One region of the Chryseobacterium sp. 2987 genome, then DNA from elsewhere that is predicted to be linked to it. Evidence: riboswitches for the same ligand, from Rfam matches in the RefSeq annotation. Region 1 holds a riboswitch; each other region holds the start of a gene.

Region 1 (4,361 bases):
AATTTGCCCAAAAGTTTCTTTATAATATTCCGGTTACTCTTTCAAGCTCTAAAGAAGGTATTGATGCCACAGAGAAAATGGCCGGCTTTTTCGGAAATAAATTCCTGAAGAAATTCAATACGATTATTGACTTTAAAAGACAGCTCATTTATTTTAAGATTAATAAACATCTGTATGAGTCTTTTTAAATCATAAAAAACGACTTAAATTTTCTTTGAAACATTAAGAGCCTTTAAGTGTTAAGATTCATTAAGGAAAAAATTAAAGATTTTTAATAAGCAGATCTTAATTCGAAAATCCATCCTAATTATACTGAAGATTTTAAGTACCCTTAACGATTGTTCTTTCTGAACATTTGGCTTAAATTTGTTAAAAACGAAACCTGTATGAACACTGTAAAGAGAATTTCTCCTGTTTTATCAGCCTTCTTACTGCTCTATTTTTTATACCAGCTGAAAGATATGCCGGGAGGGGGTTTGTTTTCGGGAATATTTGTTTCTGTCGTTATACTGGTTATGGTTATAGGGCTGATTTTGTTTCTGTCCTTTATATTGAGCCTTATATTCCGCAAAACTAAATTTATATCAATTGTTTTTTTAACATCAATTCCTGTTTTAATAGTTTCATGTTATAAACTATATTCCCCAACCTTAAAAATTATTGTTCCCAAAGGATATTCCGGAGAAATCAATCTTGTGCTTTCAAAACTCAGTAAAAATGAATTAACAGTTGACTCTAACGGAATCGGGTATATTACCCAATGGACTTTTGATAAAACCTATACCCGTCCGGAAGTTTATGATACAGAAGGTAAAAATCTGGACAACCGTCTTATCAGCTATGATAAAAACAAGTTCTGGGGACAATCCTTCGGTGGAGGAAATACCATTAAAAGCCTGAGCTTTGAGATCAATAAAGATTCAACAGAATTGCCGCTACGGAGTTTTAAAGTTTCTGATTGGCTGCGAAAAGTCGATATGAATAAAGTTTATCTTGAACATCCGGAGCAACCTGTAGAAAATATTCTGGAAGTCAGGAGCAAATAATATTGTCCTCTATAATATTTATATGGAAACCCCATGGGTATTTTTTACCTCCGCCATTACAAAAGTACTGTGTGTGCTTCCGATAGAATCTACCGATCCCAATGTATTGAAGACAAAATCCTGATAATGTTTCATATCCCTTACCTGAACTTTCAGCAGGAAATCGAAATCGCCGGAGATATTGTAACATTCCGCTACTTCTTCAATATTAAGGATGTCTTTTACAAACTTATTTCCGACAGCTCTGTCATGAATTTTCAGCTTAATCTGGCAGAAAACCGTAAAACCCCTGTTCAGCTTTTCAGCTTCCAGAACAGCTGCATAATGCTTGATATAACCTTCCTGTTCTAATCTTTTGACCCGTTCAAAAACAGGTGACGGAGACAGGTTAATTTCTTTTGCCAGCTCTTTAACGGTCAGTTTTGCATTCTTTTGCAGGATTCTCAGCAACTGAAGATCCTTTTCATCAAGTCTTTCCACAGGATAATATTCTTTTTACGGTCATTTTTTTCAAAAATACAGAATATTCAGCTTTAAAATAAGATCAATTCAAAATATTATTCTAAATTTTCAAAATACAGCCAATCAATTATCTTAATTCTATATCTTTATCCCCTATTTTGTTCTTTATAATACTTCATCAAAACGGAAGAGGTTTTACGTAGCGTAGATTAATAGGGAATCGTGTGAAAATCACGAGCTGTCGCGCAACTGTAAGCAGCATACCAAAGGTTTCTGTCCCAGCATATCCACTGCCAAAAGCGGGAAGGATGACAGATGCCGCTGCAAGCCAGGAGACCTGCCTGTTCCGGATTGACAATGCTTCCGCGGTCTGAAGCTTTGGGTCATACAGATGATACTTTGAACGTATTCTACCGTTAACAGGAAAATTACGTCCTTTTTGTATCTCTGCGTTTCCTTTATTTTCTTTCCGCGGCGGCATAGCGAAGCATTCAAAAGAGCTTTTAAACCATTGTTTAATTTAAAAGTTTGAAAGAAAATGCAAACACACCTACTTGGCTGCCCGCGTATTGGCAGCAACAGAGAACTCAAAAAAGCCTGTGAACAATATTGGGCAGGTAAAACATCATTGCAACAATTGCTGGAAACCGGGGAAACCATCAGCCAAGCCAACTGGACAATCCAGCAGGAAGCAGGCATCGATCTTATTCCGTGTAATGATTTTTCGTATTATGATCAGATATTGGATATGGCGCTTACCGTTGGAGCCATTCCGGAACGTTATCAGGCTATTGCTTCTGAAGAATCTTACTCAGAGCTTGATCTTTACTTTGCTATGGCCAGAGGCTATCAGAAAAACGGTCTGGACATCACCGCCATGGAAATGACCAAATGGTTTGACACCAATTATCATTATATCGTTCCTGAATTCAGGAAAAACCAGAATTTCAGATTATTTTCAGATAAAATCATCAAAGAATTTATCCGTGCCAAACAATCCGGGATTAATGCGAAACCTGTCATTATCGGATTGGTTACTTACCTGCTTTTGGGTAAAGAAAAAGAAGAAGATTTCGACAAATTGGATCTGGCTCAAAATCTTTTGCCTGTTTATATTGAAATTTTAAAAGAGCTAGAACACCACGGTGCAGAATACATTCAGTTTGATGAACCGTTCCTCGGTTTGGATTTAAATGAAAAAGCAAAAGAAACGTATCACTATATTTATGGTGAAATCAGAAAACAGTTTCCGGATCTTAAACTGATCATTGCCACTTATTTTGAAGGATTAAAAGACAATCTTTCTCTGGCTTCTTCCCTTCCGACAGATGTTTTGCATATTGATTTAGTGCGCTGTCCTGAGCAGTTGGATGACGTTTTACAGGCAATTCCTACCACATTAAGCCTTTCTCTTGGAATTGTGGACGGAAGAAATATCTGGAAAAACGATTTTGAAAGATCGCTTCACTGGATTAAAAAAGCGGTCAGTGAAATCGGATCAGAACGGGTCTTTATTGCGCCTTCCTGTTCGCTCCTCCATGTTCCTTTCGATCTTGACTCGGAAACTAATGAAGAAGTTTTGTCTCCTGAAATTAAACAATGGATGGCTTTTGCCAAACAAAAGATTGGAGAAATCGCTGTTTTGAAAAAGCTAGCTTCAGAAAATCCGGATTATCATACTTTGCAGGTATTAGCTGAAAACAGGAAAGCACTGGAAAACCGTAAAGTATCAACGCTTATTCATCATCAGGAAGTTAAAGACCGCATTTCCGTAACCACTGAAGCAGATGCACAGAGAAATAATCCGTTCAACATCAGAAAAGAAGTCCAACAGAAAGTCCTTCAACTTCCATTGTTCCCAACAACAACCATTGGCTCGTTTCCTCAGACCAAAGAAGTAAGAAGCTGGAGAGCGAAATTCAAAAAAGGGGAACTCACTGCCGGACACTACGATGAACTACTGAAAAAAGAAACGGAAAGAACAATCCGCTGGCAGGAAAAGACAGGAATTGATGTACTCGTTCACGGAGAATTTGAGCGGAATGATATGGTGGAATATTTCGGAGAACAGCTTTCCGGATTTGCCTTCACTCAAAATGGCTGGGTACAAAGCTACGGAAGCCGGTGTGTAAAACCGCCTGTTATTTATGGAGATGTCCACCGACTTCATCCTATGACCGTTTATTGGTCACAATATGCCCAATCATTAACTACGAAATGGGTAAAAGGAATGCTGACAGGTCCTGTAACCATCCTTCAATGGTCTTTTGTACGGGATGACCAGCCCCGTTCTCTTACCTGTAAACAAATTGCTCTGGCTATCCGTGATGAGGTAACCGATCTAGAGAAAGCAGGCATCAGGGTTATCCAAATTGATGAACCTGCCATTCGTGAAGGTCTTCCGTTGAGGAAATCCGACTGGCAAAGTTACCTGAAATGGGCAGTAGAAGCCTTTAGAATTTCTGCCAGCGGTGTGGAAGATGCTACTCAGATTCATACGCATATGTGCTATTCTGAATTTAATGACATTATCCAGAATATTGCGGATATGGATGCCGATGTAATCACCATAGAATGTTCCAGAAGCCAGATGGAACTGCTGCATGCCTTTGCTGATTTCAAATATCCGAATGAGATCGGTCCGGGAGTTTATGATATTCATTCTCCAAGAGTTCCGTCCAAAGAAGAAATGGTAGAATTGTTGAATAAGGCACAAGCCGTAATTCCGGCACAGCAGCTTTGGGTAAATCCCGACTGTGGTCTGAAAACAAGGCATTGGGATGAAACGGAAAAGGCTCTGATTGCCATGGTGGAGGCTGCAAGAGAAGCAAGTGCGGAGTATGTGACAAGGGA
Region 2 (4,361 bases), on a different contig from region 1:
TTTAAAATTTCTTCCGGGCATAGGATAATTCCTTACCACGTCATAATATTGATTGAGGACGTTGTTGACTTCGAAACCGGCTTTGATCTGATGGAAATGCCAGTTGAATTTTTTCTGAACAGAAAGATCATGGGTATACCACGGCTGAAGATAATTGGCCCGGATGTTATTCAGCTGAGCATCGTAACGTTCTCCGGTATACATAAAACTGTAATTGAAACTCCAGTCTTTATAATCTGCCATCATGGAAAAAGTCAGGGCATGCCATGGTACGTAAGAAATCTGATCTCCGTAATAGTCTTCTTTTTTATCGGTATAATCCCCGGCTCTTTGATAAGTATAGCTTAGCAGAGGTTTCAGTTTCACTTTATTGATATCGAATTCAGCCTGAACATTGACATCCGCCCCCAGGATTCTTACTTCTCCGAGATTCGTCATCATCCACCTGAACAGATTGGTAGTAGGAACTGCGATGATCTTATTTTCCACTTCATTATAATATCCGTCTGCCTTCACATAAATTCCTTTAAAAAACTCATGGTCATACAGTTTCTGATAAGTAAAACCAACATCATACTGTCTGGTAAATTCAGGTTTAAGCATGACATTTCCGATCATGGTGTAATACAGATCATTGAAAGTAGGCATCCTGAAAATCCTTTTATAAAATGCCCTTACGGTAAAGTCTTTTGAATCAAAGGGCTGATAGCTCAGAAATGCAGAAGGGGTCCATTCCGTTTTATCGGGAGATTTTGCATTTTTTTCTACATTTTCATGTACAAAGGTTCCGAGTACACTTCCCAGAAATTTAAACCTTCTCCACTGATAGGTTGTAGCAAAGGCCAGTAATGAAGTATATCGGGTAGGAAATGAAAAATCCCTGAGACTGGCATCCAGATTATTGTACTGAAAATCAAAACCTGCGCTTACATCCCAGTCTTTAGTAATGGAATAGATATTAGATGAAGAAAGATAGAATTCCCTCTGAGTATAGGTATTATCGATACGAAGTGCTGTTGTTGATACATTAACTGTATCCAGAAATCTGGAATAATCGTAAGCAAATTTGGCTTTCACCTGAGTCTCAAATTTTGGGAACAGTTTTTTTCTGAAATTGGCCTGAATAAAATAGTTTTCATCCAGCATCTGCTGCCCTTTGGGACCGAAATCATTATTCACAATAGCTGTAGGAATTCCACGGTCTGAAATATATCCGTAACCCCGTACACTCCAGCTTCCGTCATTAAGGGTTCCGTTAAAACCGGTTTCAAAACGTTTGGCCCGGATGTAAGAATCATATCTTCTGGCAATGGTATCATTGGCAACAGAACCATCAGCATTTTTCTTTTCGTATTTATACTTGTACAATCCTTTGCTCTGAACAAATTCTGAACTGAAACTTGCGGAAACCCGATCTGAAATCTTCTGTTCTAAACGGAATGAAGGATTAAAGAGACTGATAGACCCTAATTTCAATCTAACCGTTACGTTCGTTTTTTGATTTCCTTTAAATACAGGTGTTTTAGGTTGTAGATAAATAGATCCCGAAGATCCGAAATCCTTTGCCGGCTGAAAAATTTCACTTTTCTGGCCGTTATATAAAGAAATTGACTCTATATCATCAAGGGAAAATTTTCCGAGGTCCACCACTCCGTTCTGTGCGTTTCCGAGTTGAATTCCATCATAAAAAACGCCGACATGCTGGCTTCCCATACTCCGGATATTCACCGTTTTCAGACCTCCCATTCCACCGTAATCTTTGATCTGAACACCGGAAAAATACCGAAGGGCATCTGCCACCGACTGACTGTTAAGTCTTTCCAGTTGTTCCCCCGAAAGAATCTGTGCCGGAAGAATTTCTTTAAAATCTTTTTTATAAATCTGAATAGGAAGAATCGTTTTCTCCCGGATGCTGTCCTTAGACTGTGAGAATACAAGATGAGAGGCTGCCACAAAAATTGTGATAGCTCCCTTTTGAATCAGAGAAGCAATAAGTTTTGTCACCATTAGCTCATTTAGAATAATGATGACGCTAATGGATATAAGAAAGCAACGACAAAGCACAGCATTCACTGCACAGAATCATTGTAGTCCTAAGCTTTATTCCACGAAAGCGTCAAACGTTCATCATCTGGCAGGTCTTCTGACTTACTCCGTTTCTGAAATCCTTCCCATTAAAAAACAGTGGATATATTATTCAAAAACTTTAGTGTGGAGCTTACAGCAGCGGGTCTGTCCCGGATTTTCACCGGATTCCCTTTTAAGCGCTTTTTACGGCTCACCAGATTCCGGCAAAGATAAACAATTATTAACACATTCAAAACATGAAATAACAAAATGATTTTCAATGGGATAAAAACATTTAACAATAACCTGTTGCCAGCAAAAGATAAACCCTACAGATAAAAAAATATCTGTAGGGTTTCACTTAAAAACACCTCTTCCCAAGCGATCAACTGTTCATCAAATCCCGATATTCAGAAAAATACTGAAACGGGATTTTGCCTCAATATCTCCTCCTGCCAGGTTGGTGTAAGCAGGCAGCATAATCTCGCTCCCGAGACTAAACTTTTTATAGGATGCTTCAAAGCCCAGCTTCCCATACAAAGCGCTTCCTGACGTGCGGGGTAATGCTTCTCCGTACTGTCGGTTGGTATCATATACTTCACCCTGAAATCCAGCCTTGGCAGATAAGATGGTTTTCTCGTTCCCTGCAACCTGATAAAATCCTGTTGCGGCATAATTCCATTGGTTTCCGAACTGATAATGCTTTTTATTTTCCGTTTTGATGGTATAATCCGTATTAATCAGAACTGCCAGCTTATTTCTCTGGAATTTATAATTCAATGCAGCCTGATAATCCCAGCTCCCTGTTCCCAGCTGAAAACTCGGATTAACTCCGGACATCCCTTTTTCGTCAAATTTACCTAAAGGAACTTTTATTCCCAGACCTCCATTAAGCTGATGGACATTCTCCTTTGAATTAACGATCTGATAAATTCCCATCAGGTTCAGATCTCCTATTCCATTGATACGGATGTCTCCCTGCATTGTTTTCTTTCCGTGAAAATGGAATGGCAGACTGGCATAAACACTCAGTTTTTTTGTCAGAGGAATTTTTCCCCAAAGCTGAAGCGTATTGAAATACTGATCCTGTGTAAGATCTTTCACAAACAAATTTTCTTTTGCCTTATAATGCTGGGCAAAATATTTAATCCCGATAAACTGAGGATTCAGCAACGATTCAAAACCTGAAGAGCCATTTCCGGCCGCACAACCGCAGGCATCGCAGTCATCAAGCAGTATTATTCTATTAGCATTATTGGAAACCTCCATGCTATCGTTAACAGTTTTAGCCTGAAATCCAACAGATACAACCATTCCTGTCATTACCATTATTGTTTTCGTGTTCATTATTCAGAAAATTTGGGGTTAGAAATAAAGTTTTTATCGGAAAGCGTTTTCAGAAAAGCAACAATAAACTGCTTTTCCTGACTATTCATAGCTATTCCAATATGACCGTTCTGTTTTAGCTCCGGATCCAGATTAGGATTGTCTTCTACTCCGTCCGAATAAAAATTAAGAACGGCTTCCAGTGTATAGAACCTTCCGTCATGCATATAAGGTGCTGTATATTCTACATTTCTAAGACTTGGCACTCGGAATTTCATCCAGTCGTTCTGGTCGAGGGTTACCCGGTAACGCCCAGGATCTTTAAACTGCGAATTATAATACATACCCGTATTTCTGAAACTTTCATCTGTAAATAGTTCTCCGCTGTGGCAGGAAGCACATTTCTGCTGGAAGAGAGTCATTCCCTGGGATTCTTCTGTAGTCAACTTTACTTTTCCCTGTCTGAAACTGTCATATTTTGATTCTGCTGAGATCAGGCTTGCCATAAACTGAGATAATGCTTTCAGTACCCGTTCTCCTGTAATATTTTCATCTCCGTAGGCAGCAGCAAAAAGTTTTTTATATTTCGGATCTTCTTTCAGTTTTGTAATGGCTTCCGGCATCGAGCTGTCCATTTCATTCACATCTGTAATCGGAATAATGGGCTGTTCATTCAGATTATGGATCACTCCATCCCACATATACCTTTTCAGGAATATCATATTCTGGATGGGTGGTGCATTCCGGATTCCTATTCTGTCGTCTACGCCATGGCTTACATTATGTCCGTGGTGGGTAAAAGCATTTTCCTGAATATGGCAGAACCCACATGAAATGGTATTATTCCGGGAAAGTTTGCCTTCATAAAATAATTTCCGGCCTAGCTCAACACCATTTTTAGTAACCGGATTGGAAGTCTTATCAAAAGTCATATCAGGAAAATAAGAAGGAAACTGCAACGGATAAAC
Region 3 (4,361 bases), on a different contig from region 1:
AGATACCATAACATTAACAGGTGTTTTGAAGCTGTTTACGAAAATATCTTTTCCGGTAATTTTTGCGGCCTGAAGCAGCATTGTTCCTGTAGAAAGCAGGAGCATAAAAAGTAGTTTTTTTCTCATAGTCAATGGTTATTGAATTTTCACCTTAAAATTACACTAAAAAATCAAATATTTTTACATTTTTTAAAGCATGGGTCCTATATTATGGTTATATACAGACACTTTTCTTTGTATTTTTGAAATATGGATAAAAACATCAGGGTTCTCTGGATCTTTTATTACAAACTTCTGTTTCCGGCGGTATTATTTTCTCTGCTGGTTTGTTTTTTAAGTGGATTCAGCATTGGAAATTTCGGACTATGTTTTCTATTGATTCTTCCCCTGCTTCATTTTTTCATCTATGAAATAAGGTTAAAAGGTGAATATTTCTTTTATGCGAACTTTGGATTTTCAAGAATATTCCTCTGGGTCTTCACTTTATCATTAAGTTTAATTGTAAAAATGCTCTCAGGATTATGGTAAACAGGCTTCATGCAGACAGTATAACCCAATCTTTCGGCACCAAAAAAATTCTTCAGGATGTTTTTCTAAGCTGTGAAACCGGGAAAATCTCAGGAATTATCGGCCCGGCGGGCGGAGGAAAGTCTACGCTGCTCCAGATCATGTTCGGAACAATAAAAGGTGATACCCAGTTTATTAAATATAATGACACCATTCTCAAAACCCTGTCTGACCGGAAAAGCAGAATTGCTTACCTGCCTCAGCGTACTTTTTTCCTTCCGAAAAATATCAGGATAAAAAACTTAATTTCACTGTTCTGTAATGAAGAAAATAGGGAAAAACTTTATCATCTTAATATGATGAAACCCTTTTTAGAGGAGACAACCAGGGATCTTTCCGGGGGAGAAAAAAGAATCGTAGAAACACTACTTATCCTCTATTCTGAAGCTGATTTTATTTTGCTGGATGAACCTTTCAGCGGGATTTCTCCTAAATTCTGTGATGAAATGGAAAGAATCATCAAAAGGCAGTCAGCCTATAAAGGCATTATTATTTCTGATCACAATTATGAACCTCTATTCAGGATGGCTGATGATATTTACTTTCTCGCCCAAACCTATTTGAGAAAAATCAAAGATTTTGAAGAACTGAAACAATTTAATTATCTTCCGAAAAGTTTTTAATTTATATATTTGAGGGTCAAAAAAATTTCATCATGATTTCTGTAAACAAGGCATTGTATCTCTCCGCTTTCAGTATTTTTTCTTTAGCATTTGTTAAAGGGCAGAATAAAGTTCCTTTCGGTGTTGTAAAAGCTGAGGAAGGTTATGCCAATGTACGTGTACACAAAGAGGATTACAGAAAGATTGTAGATAAGATCCGTATGCGTAAAGGGGACGTGTTTGTTTATGTAAAACCGGCTCCGGGAGAAACGGAATGGATCTGGATTAAATATCCTGAAAAACAAGATGATGATAAACCTTTTGTAAGGTATGAAACCCTTGACAAAGAAGGAATGGTAAACAAAGGACGTATTTCTTTTGTTGATCAGCTTCCTGCTTTTACCCCTACCAAATCTAAAAACGGGAAATCTTTAATTTTCACAGACAACAGCAATCCTAAGATCCCTACCTCTCAAAGAACCAAAGTGGTGATTGATGTATATCCTTCCAACGCAAGCTATCGTAAGCAGGAAAAAGATGCTGACGGAAAAATTCTTACCATTGATAAAGTAAAGCCGTGGGGTATCAAAAATGAAATTCCAGAAGGAATGACTGAAATCAAATCAATCAGAGTACAGCAGCCGGGAAGAGGTTCTGTTTTTGTTCGTGAAGCGATTAAAAATATGTTCCAACCTACCATGGATTTCAACAATATTGGTGTAACCGCTCTTGATAACGACCATATCTATCTCTACATGATTAACGGATCCGGTGAAAACAGGTATACTACCCTCTGGACGATCAAGGAAGGAAGGGTAATGAGCCAGATCATTTATAATAATCCGGAATAATTGCTGTTTTTCTCTGTATTATCCTTATTTTTGCAACTGAAAAAGTTTTGTACTTATTCATCATAGAAACTGGTTCTGCTTTACGCAGATTAAAAGGGAACCGTGTGGAAATCACGGACTGTCGCGCAACTGTAAGTAACTGAATTTTTTATCAAAAGATCCACTGTGCAGGGCACGGGAAGGAGATAAAAGATGTTACAAGTCAGGAGACCTGCCTTTTCTTTAAACAAAAAACTTTCGCGATTTGAAGTTTATTGATCCGATGAATTGTTTCAGGAATTCCTATGATTCCTGTTATTGTTCTGTTGTTTTAATTTATTTCATCTCGCTTTAATTAATAATGAAATATGACTACAGAAGAAAGAATTGAAGCATCCGAAACCAGGATTTTTAAAGCGGTTTTCCCCAACACTACGAATCATTATGATACTCTTTTCGGAGGTACGGCCATGCAGCTGATGGATGAGGTAGCTTTTATTACGGCAACCCGTTTTGCCCGTAAAAGAGTGGTCACGGTAAGCAGCGACAAAATTGATTTTAAAAAGCCTATTCCTGCCGGTACGATTGTAGAACTGATCGGAAAAGTATCTTACGTCGGAAAGACCAGTATGAAGGTGAATGTAGAAATCTACACGGAACAGATGTATTCTTACGAAAGAGAAAGAGCAATTGTTGGTGATTTCACTTTTGTAGCGATCGATGAATTCAAGAAACCGATCCGTATTCTATAAAAGCATTCCATTGCCATAATTATTCAAGATAGGTATAGGACTCTTTGATGAGTTCTTCGGGGTACCCGTACATTTTCAAAATTCTTATGGCATTTGGTTTTTGATTGACTCCCTGGTTCAGCTGATAAGTAAACCTCAGTTTATCTTCCTGTATTTCTTCCGAAAAATAGTACAAGGCATAATTATTTTTTTCCAGGAAATGGGCTATTTCCAGATCATGGGTGGTAATGCAGATTAAGTTTCGCTCAGAGTTCATGGCTTTTAAAACAGCTTTACTTATGGCTATTCTTTCTTTGGTTCCCGTACCTTTAAAAATTTCATCAATCAGGATCAGATTAAAACCTTCTTTTTCATTAAAGAAATCTTTGATTCTTAATACTTCTTCCAGATAATAACTTTTGTTTTCATTAATGTCGTCTTTAATTGAAATTGAGGTTAAGATCTTCATGAAAGGAGCTTCATAAGCATCTGCAAAGCAAAATCCGAATAGCTGAGCCATCAGTGCATTAACAGCCAGGCTTCTCATAAAGGTTGTTTTACCGGACATATTTGATCCCGTAAGAACAATACCGGAATCTGAAATATGCAGATCATTTTTCACACAGTCATCAATCAGAGGATGATAAATTTTCTCTGCCTTTATTTCTTTCTTTTCACTGAAAACCGGTCTGCAAACCGTATATTGATGCTTAATTTCAGAGAGGGTTACAGCAGTATCGATTTTACCGATATATTCATAAATTTTCAGCAGATTGTCTTTGGAAGCATTCAGAATATTTACGTTCCTGCTGAATCCGAAAATCTCCAGATTGCAGGTGATCCTGGCAATTTCCAGTAATAACCAGAAAACGATCAGAAACTCATTTTTCGCCAATTGTTGTGCTGCATTTGCCGACCATATGACCCGCACTAATCTTTTGAGATCAATGGTCTTATATTCTTCCGCCAGAGCCTTTGTTTTGCTTATATTTTTCGCTACTATAATGGCAGTATATAATCTGGAAATAATCGCATTGTAATATTCCACATAGCTTTTATTGGCATAATGAAAATAAGCATTGACTAAAAACAAGGGAACAATAAATCCGAGAACAGGCTTCACAAAAATACCGCAGACCAGGATAATACAGAGTAAGGTGAGTGAAAGTTTTGCGTAATTAAGGTATTTCTGATTAATAAAAATTCTGTTTTCAATCAGATCAATGATTTCATAATCATGAAATTTATTCAGTTTTTCGAGTTCTTTCTCAATAATATCCGTTTTATTTTCACTGCAGTAGTCCATGTAATGGTCAAAGAAAGGATCTTTATTTTGAGGGATGATCCTCAGTTTGGAGTAAAAATACTGCCTCCCTATTTTGGATTTTGTCTGATCCAGTTTAAAAAAGAGGAAATCAAGATTTAAATCTTCAGCCGTTTCATCCGGAATATTCTGAAATACTCTATTATCATGGCTTTTAAACAGATAATATTTCCTTATAGAACTTAAATCAAAATCCATTTTTATTTTAATTAGACTTTAAAATAGTTGAATCGTTACAAGGGATTTCTTAAGTAGAAGAGATTATAAATTTTGAGGAAAAAGTTTCGGGCGGCCTCCGGCCGCCCGA
Region 4 (4,361 bases), on a different contig from region 1:
TAATCTGCCCAATCAGCGAGCGTAAAAAATCTCTCGCTGATCTGCTGATTTTAATATATACCGAGCTTCTGTTGAAAAGTTTTCCATCGGTTTTTCATCTCCTATCAGGAAGAAATTTTTGCTCTGGAATATTGATGCGGAAAAAAACATTCTTCTTTCATTTCAAAAGCTCCCTGTACTGCGATGTAAGGGTTCCTCAAGATCTCCCTGGCTACAAATATGAGGTCTGCTTCTCCTTTCTGAAGAATTTCTTCAGCCTGATCCGGTGTGGTAATTAATCCGACAGCACCAGTTTTTACTTCAGCTTCATTTCTTACCTGGGAAGAAAACGGAACCTGATACCCGTTAAAAACAGAGATTTTCGCTCCATGGATATTTCCTCCGCTGGAAACATCAACAAGATCAACAGAATGTTCTTTTAACACTTTAGCCAATTGAACGCTGTCTTCAATATTCCAGCCATTTTCCGCGTATTCGGTTCCGGAAATCCTGACAAAAAGAGCCGTATTTGCGCCCAGTTCTTCATTCACAGCGTCTACGATGTCTACTAAAAACCGGATTCTGTTTTCAAAACTTCCGCCATATTCATCTGTTCTTATATTGGAAAGCGGTGACAGAAACTGATGGATCAGATATCCATGCGCTCCATGGATTTCTATGATATCAAAACCTGCTTTTACCGCTCTTTTGGTAGCCTCTTTAAAATTCTGTACCTGCTGTTTAACCTCATCAGTAGTCAGAACATGAGGAATTCTTTCTGAAGGATGATAAGGAATCGGGCTCGGAGCCAGCGTTTCCCAACCTTCTTCAAGAGAAATCTGCTGATTATTCCATGTTGAACCTTTTCTTCCTGCATGGGCCAGCTGGATTCCTATTTTACTTTCTGAATGGGTATGAACAAAATCAACGATCTTTTTAAGCTGGTCTGCCTGTTCATCATTCCATATTCCCATACATTTATTGGTGATCCTTCCCTGTGGCTCTACTCCGGTAGCTTCTACCATGAGCAGTCCTGTTCCGCCCTGCGCCCTGCTTCCGTAATGTACAAAATGAAAGTCATTGGCCAGTCCGTTTTCACAGGAATACATGCACATTGGTGACATCACCCAACGGTTTTTTACTTCAACGTTTCTGAATTTTATTGGTGTATAAAGCATTTTAATCTTTTGAATTTCAGGTTAATGATCTAATGAGCAAAAAATATTGCCCACCTGATTAAAAAGAACTAATTTTAGCCCCCCTTTTTTAGTCGTACAATATATGAAAAAAGACCTACAGATCAGTTACGAGTATTTTAAAAACAGCAGCGAACTGAGCGATATTGAAAAAAAATTATTCGAAAGAGCCAAGCAGGCCCGCGAAAATGCCTACGCACCTTACTCCCAGTTTCTGGTAGGCTGTTCCGTACTTCTTGAAAACGGAGAAATCTATTCGGGTAACAACCAGGAAAATGCAGCCTTCCCATCAGGATTGTGTGCAGAAAGAACAGCACTTTTCTGGGTAGCCGCCAATTTTCCGGATGTTAAAATAGAAAAGATTTTTGTAGTGGGCGGACCTAAGGAATTTCATGAGAAAAATCCTCCGATCCCACCATGTGGAGCCTGCCGTCAGAGTTTAATAGAATTTGAAACCAAACAGAACGAAAATATAGAACTTTATTTTTCAAGTATGAACGAGGAAGTTTTTAAAGTACATGCGATTAAAGATTTGCTTCCGTTTTATTTTGATTCATCGTTTTTGTAAAAGCTGATAAGAATTTCAAAATCTGGATGGAAGATCTGTTGTTTTTTGCCACGAATTCACTAATAAAATATCTGTGTCTGTGGTAATAAAACTTTTTTAACCACAAAAGATTTTACCGCTTTCATATGAAAGTTTAAAGCTTTACCTATAGAAATTCATTTAAATTCTTGGTGAAAAACCTGATCAATCCGAGAAAATTTCACGCTCGTAGATCATCTGGTTTTGCAGATTTTTAAAGTATCGCTTTTCAAAACCTTCATACATATTGTTCCCACAAATCTCACAGATGACGCAGATCTTTTTCTAGAAAATCTGTGCAATCTGTGGAAAATCTAATTTGTATTACTTCTTTTGATATTTTTTTGTCACGCAAAGCCTTATTCTGGATCTTTTTGATTTTAGGGAGCTAAGGATGGAATCAACTCCGTTGATTCGATGAAGTGGTGGATTAGCCTTCGGCTGTGTTAGCTCTTAAAATATTTGATTGTAAAACGGATGAAAATATTTGATTTTCTTACACCTTAAAACATGATAATAATTAAATTTATTACTATATTATATCAAACCAACAAAAAATTTACGTAATCTATGGGATCTGATAGAATTCTGCCTGTTTTCCCATTTATCGTTTCATCTTTCTGTCCTGTTGTCCAATACATTTAAAAACTTATCTTTGCAAAAATTTTGGTTTCCAGCATATTGGAAATAATAGGGAATTGGGTGAAAACCCCAAACTGTCCCCGCAACTGTAAATCGCAATGAGAGTTTCTGCAACAAACCACTGTTTATACGGGAAGGTGCAGAACGCGAAAGTCAGGAGACCTGCCAGAATACTAACTAAAAACAGATTACTTTCGGAGGAAAAGTGAAATTAGTATGGATATAAAAAGATCTTTATTACTGCTTTGTTCGTCATATGGCAGCTTTCTTTTAGGACAGGAGAAGGCCATTGATACCATTTATGTATTTGACAACCAGATGAGCAAAGTTAAACTGTTTCATCACGTCAATACGATTACTCCAAAAGATATTGAGAAGAATTCCACTAGTCTTTCTGAGCTTTTACGGTTCCAGTCACAGATTTATATGAAGGAGAATGGCCGTGGTGCTGTTTCTTCACCGTCTTTTCGGGGAACGAGTGCCGGCCACACAGCTTTTGTATGGAACGGAATCAACATCAACTCTGTTTTTTTAGGACAAGGGGATGTGAATAATATTCCGCTTTATGGCTATGACCAGCTTGAAGTGAAAGCAGGAGGAGGAAGTGTACAGTATGGAAGTTCTGCCATTGGCGGCAGTATCCATCTTAATAATAATCTGGAATTCAACAGAGGATTTGGGGCTTCCTTATATTCGGAGGCTGCTTCTTTCGGGACTTATAATAATTTTGTCAAAGCTTCTTACAGCAATGAAAAATTCAGTTTCAAAGCATCGGGCAGCTATGTGATCAGTGAAAATGATTATAAGGTTCCAGAATTTGTAACAGGAAGTTCTCCCTATAATAATCTCAACGGAAAATATTACAATACGGCCTTTAATATTGGGGCTTCCTATAAGATTGCGGACCATCAGACCATTTCATGGCAGAACCAGATCTTCGATGCGTCCCAGCACTACCCTATTTTTGAACCTAACGGAAATAAGACCAAATACAACGCTCAGACTTTAAGAAGTCTTATCTCCTGGGATATTAATACAACGAATCTTTCCAATAGTTTAAAGGCTGCTTATACGGAGGATAATTTCCAGTATTTCGGGGATATTACCCGTCCGAAAACGAGCGGAGCCGAAGGAAAAAATTATATATTCAAGAACGATTTCAATTATTTTATCACTCCAAAGATCAATATCAATGCGATTGGGGAATTCCAGATCAATAAAGGGGAAGGTTATGAATCGGGATTGGATAAGGTCAGTCGAAATGTGGGATCTATAGCAGGTATTATCAGGTATTTTACAACAAAGGATCTCCGTTTTGAAGCCGGTGTAAAGCAGAATTTCATTGAGGATATTTCTTCTCCGCTTCTGTATTCCTTTTCAGGAAAATGGAATGCTTTGAAATGGTATCATGCCGGGATAAGTGTTTCCAAAAACTTCAGATTCCCATCATTTAATGATCTTTACTGGCAGCCCGGCGGAAACCGTGATTTAAAACCGGAAACTTCCATCAACCTCGATATGAACCATGAGTTCCTCTTTGGTAATTTTAAAGTTACTTTAAGTCCTTATTACATGGATATTAAGGATTATATCAACTGGCTTCCGACTCCTTACGGATACTGGGGAGCTTTCAATACCTACAAAGTTGAATCTTATGGTCTGGAAACACAGGCTTCATTTCATAAAAACTGGGGCAAGCACGGGCTAAGACTGAATGCAGGATATACCTATTCTAAATCGGTGAATAAAGAAACCCAGAAACAGATGATGTATGTTCCTTTACACAAAGCTAACGGAACAGCGGAATATCAATATGATTTCTTTAAAGTGTATGTTCAGGGGCTTTTCAACGGCCTTACCTACACGAGTACGGATGAAAGCAAAGCAACGTCGCTTGATCCTTATTTTATCATAAATACAGGAGTTTCTGCAACCTTCCTGAAAAAATATACTCTAGG

Evidence for each region. A riboswitch is a leader RNA that binds a small molecule or an ion and turns the genes downstream of it on or off. The one in region 1 is predicted to bind cobalamin.
Region 2: another riboswitch for cobalamin. It lies ahead of J2Y40_RS18300 (TonB-dependent receptor domain-containing protein); the one in region 1 lies ahead of metE (5-methyltetrahydropteroyltriglutamate--homocysteine S-methyltransferase).
Region 3: another riboswitch for cobalamin. It lies ahead of J2Y40_RS07115 (acyl-CoA thioesterase); the one in region 1 lies ahead of metE (5-methyltetrahydropteroyltriglutamate--homocysteine S-methyltransferase).
Region 4: another riboswitch for cobalamin. It lies ahead of J2Y40_RS00160 (TonB-dependent receptor domain-containing protein); the one in region 1 lies ahead of metE (5-methyltetrahydropteroyltriglutamate--homocysteine S-methyltransferase).

The regions. Positions count from the first base shown of each region.
Region 1 is NZ_JAVDUN010000011.1:40,376-44,736, reverse strand. Features, by position in the region: gene J2Y40_RS21905 (retropepsin-like aspartic protease) at 1-188, shown strand, start outside; gene J2Y40_RS21900 (hypothetical protein) at 387-1,046, shown strand; gene J2Y40_RS21895 (Lrp/AsnC family transcriptional regulator) at 1,065-1,526, opposite strand; cobalamin riboswitch at 1,682-1,868, shown strand; gene metE (5-methyltetrahydropteroyltriglutamate--homocysteine S-methyltransferase) at 2,047-4,361, shown strand, end outside.
Region 2 is NZ_JAVDUN010000006.1:138,824-143,184, forward strand. Features, by position in the region: gene J2Y40_RS18300 (TonB-dependent receptor domain-containing protein) at 1-2,007, opposite strand, end outside; cobalamin riboswitch at 2,116-2,301, opposite strand; gene J2Y40_RS18305 (transporter) at 2,464-3,414, opposite strand; gene J2Y40_RS18310 (cytochrome-c peroxidase) at 3,414-4,361, opposite strand, start outside.
Region 3 is NZ_JAVDUN010000002.1:463,167-467,527, forward strand. Features, by position in the region: gene J2Y40_RS07100 (GEVED domain-containing protein) at 1-126, opposite strand, end outside; gene J2Y40_RS07105 (ATP-binding cassette domain-containing protein) at 522-1,190, shown strand; gene J2Y40_RS07110 (hypothetical protein) at 1,223-2,020, shown strand; cobalamin riboswitch at 2,074-2,254, shown strand; gene J2Y40_RS07115 (acyl-CoA thioesterase) at 2,368-2,751, shown strand; gene J2Y40_RS07120 (MutS-related protein) at 2,771-4,252, opposite strand.
Region 4 is NZ_JAVDUN010000001.1:28,255-32,615, reverse strand. Features, by position in the region: gene namA (NADPH dehydrogenase NamA) at 105-1,157, opposite strand; gene cdd (cytidine deaminase) at 1,261-1,743, shown strand; cobalamin riboswitch at 2,412-2,588, shown strand; gene J2Y40_RS00160 (TonB-dependent receptor domain-containing protein) at 2,620-4,361, shown strand, end outside.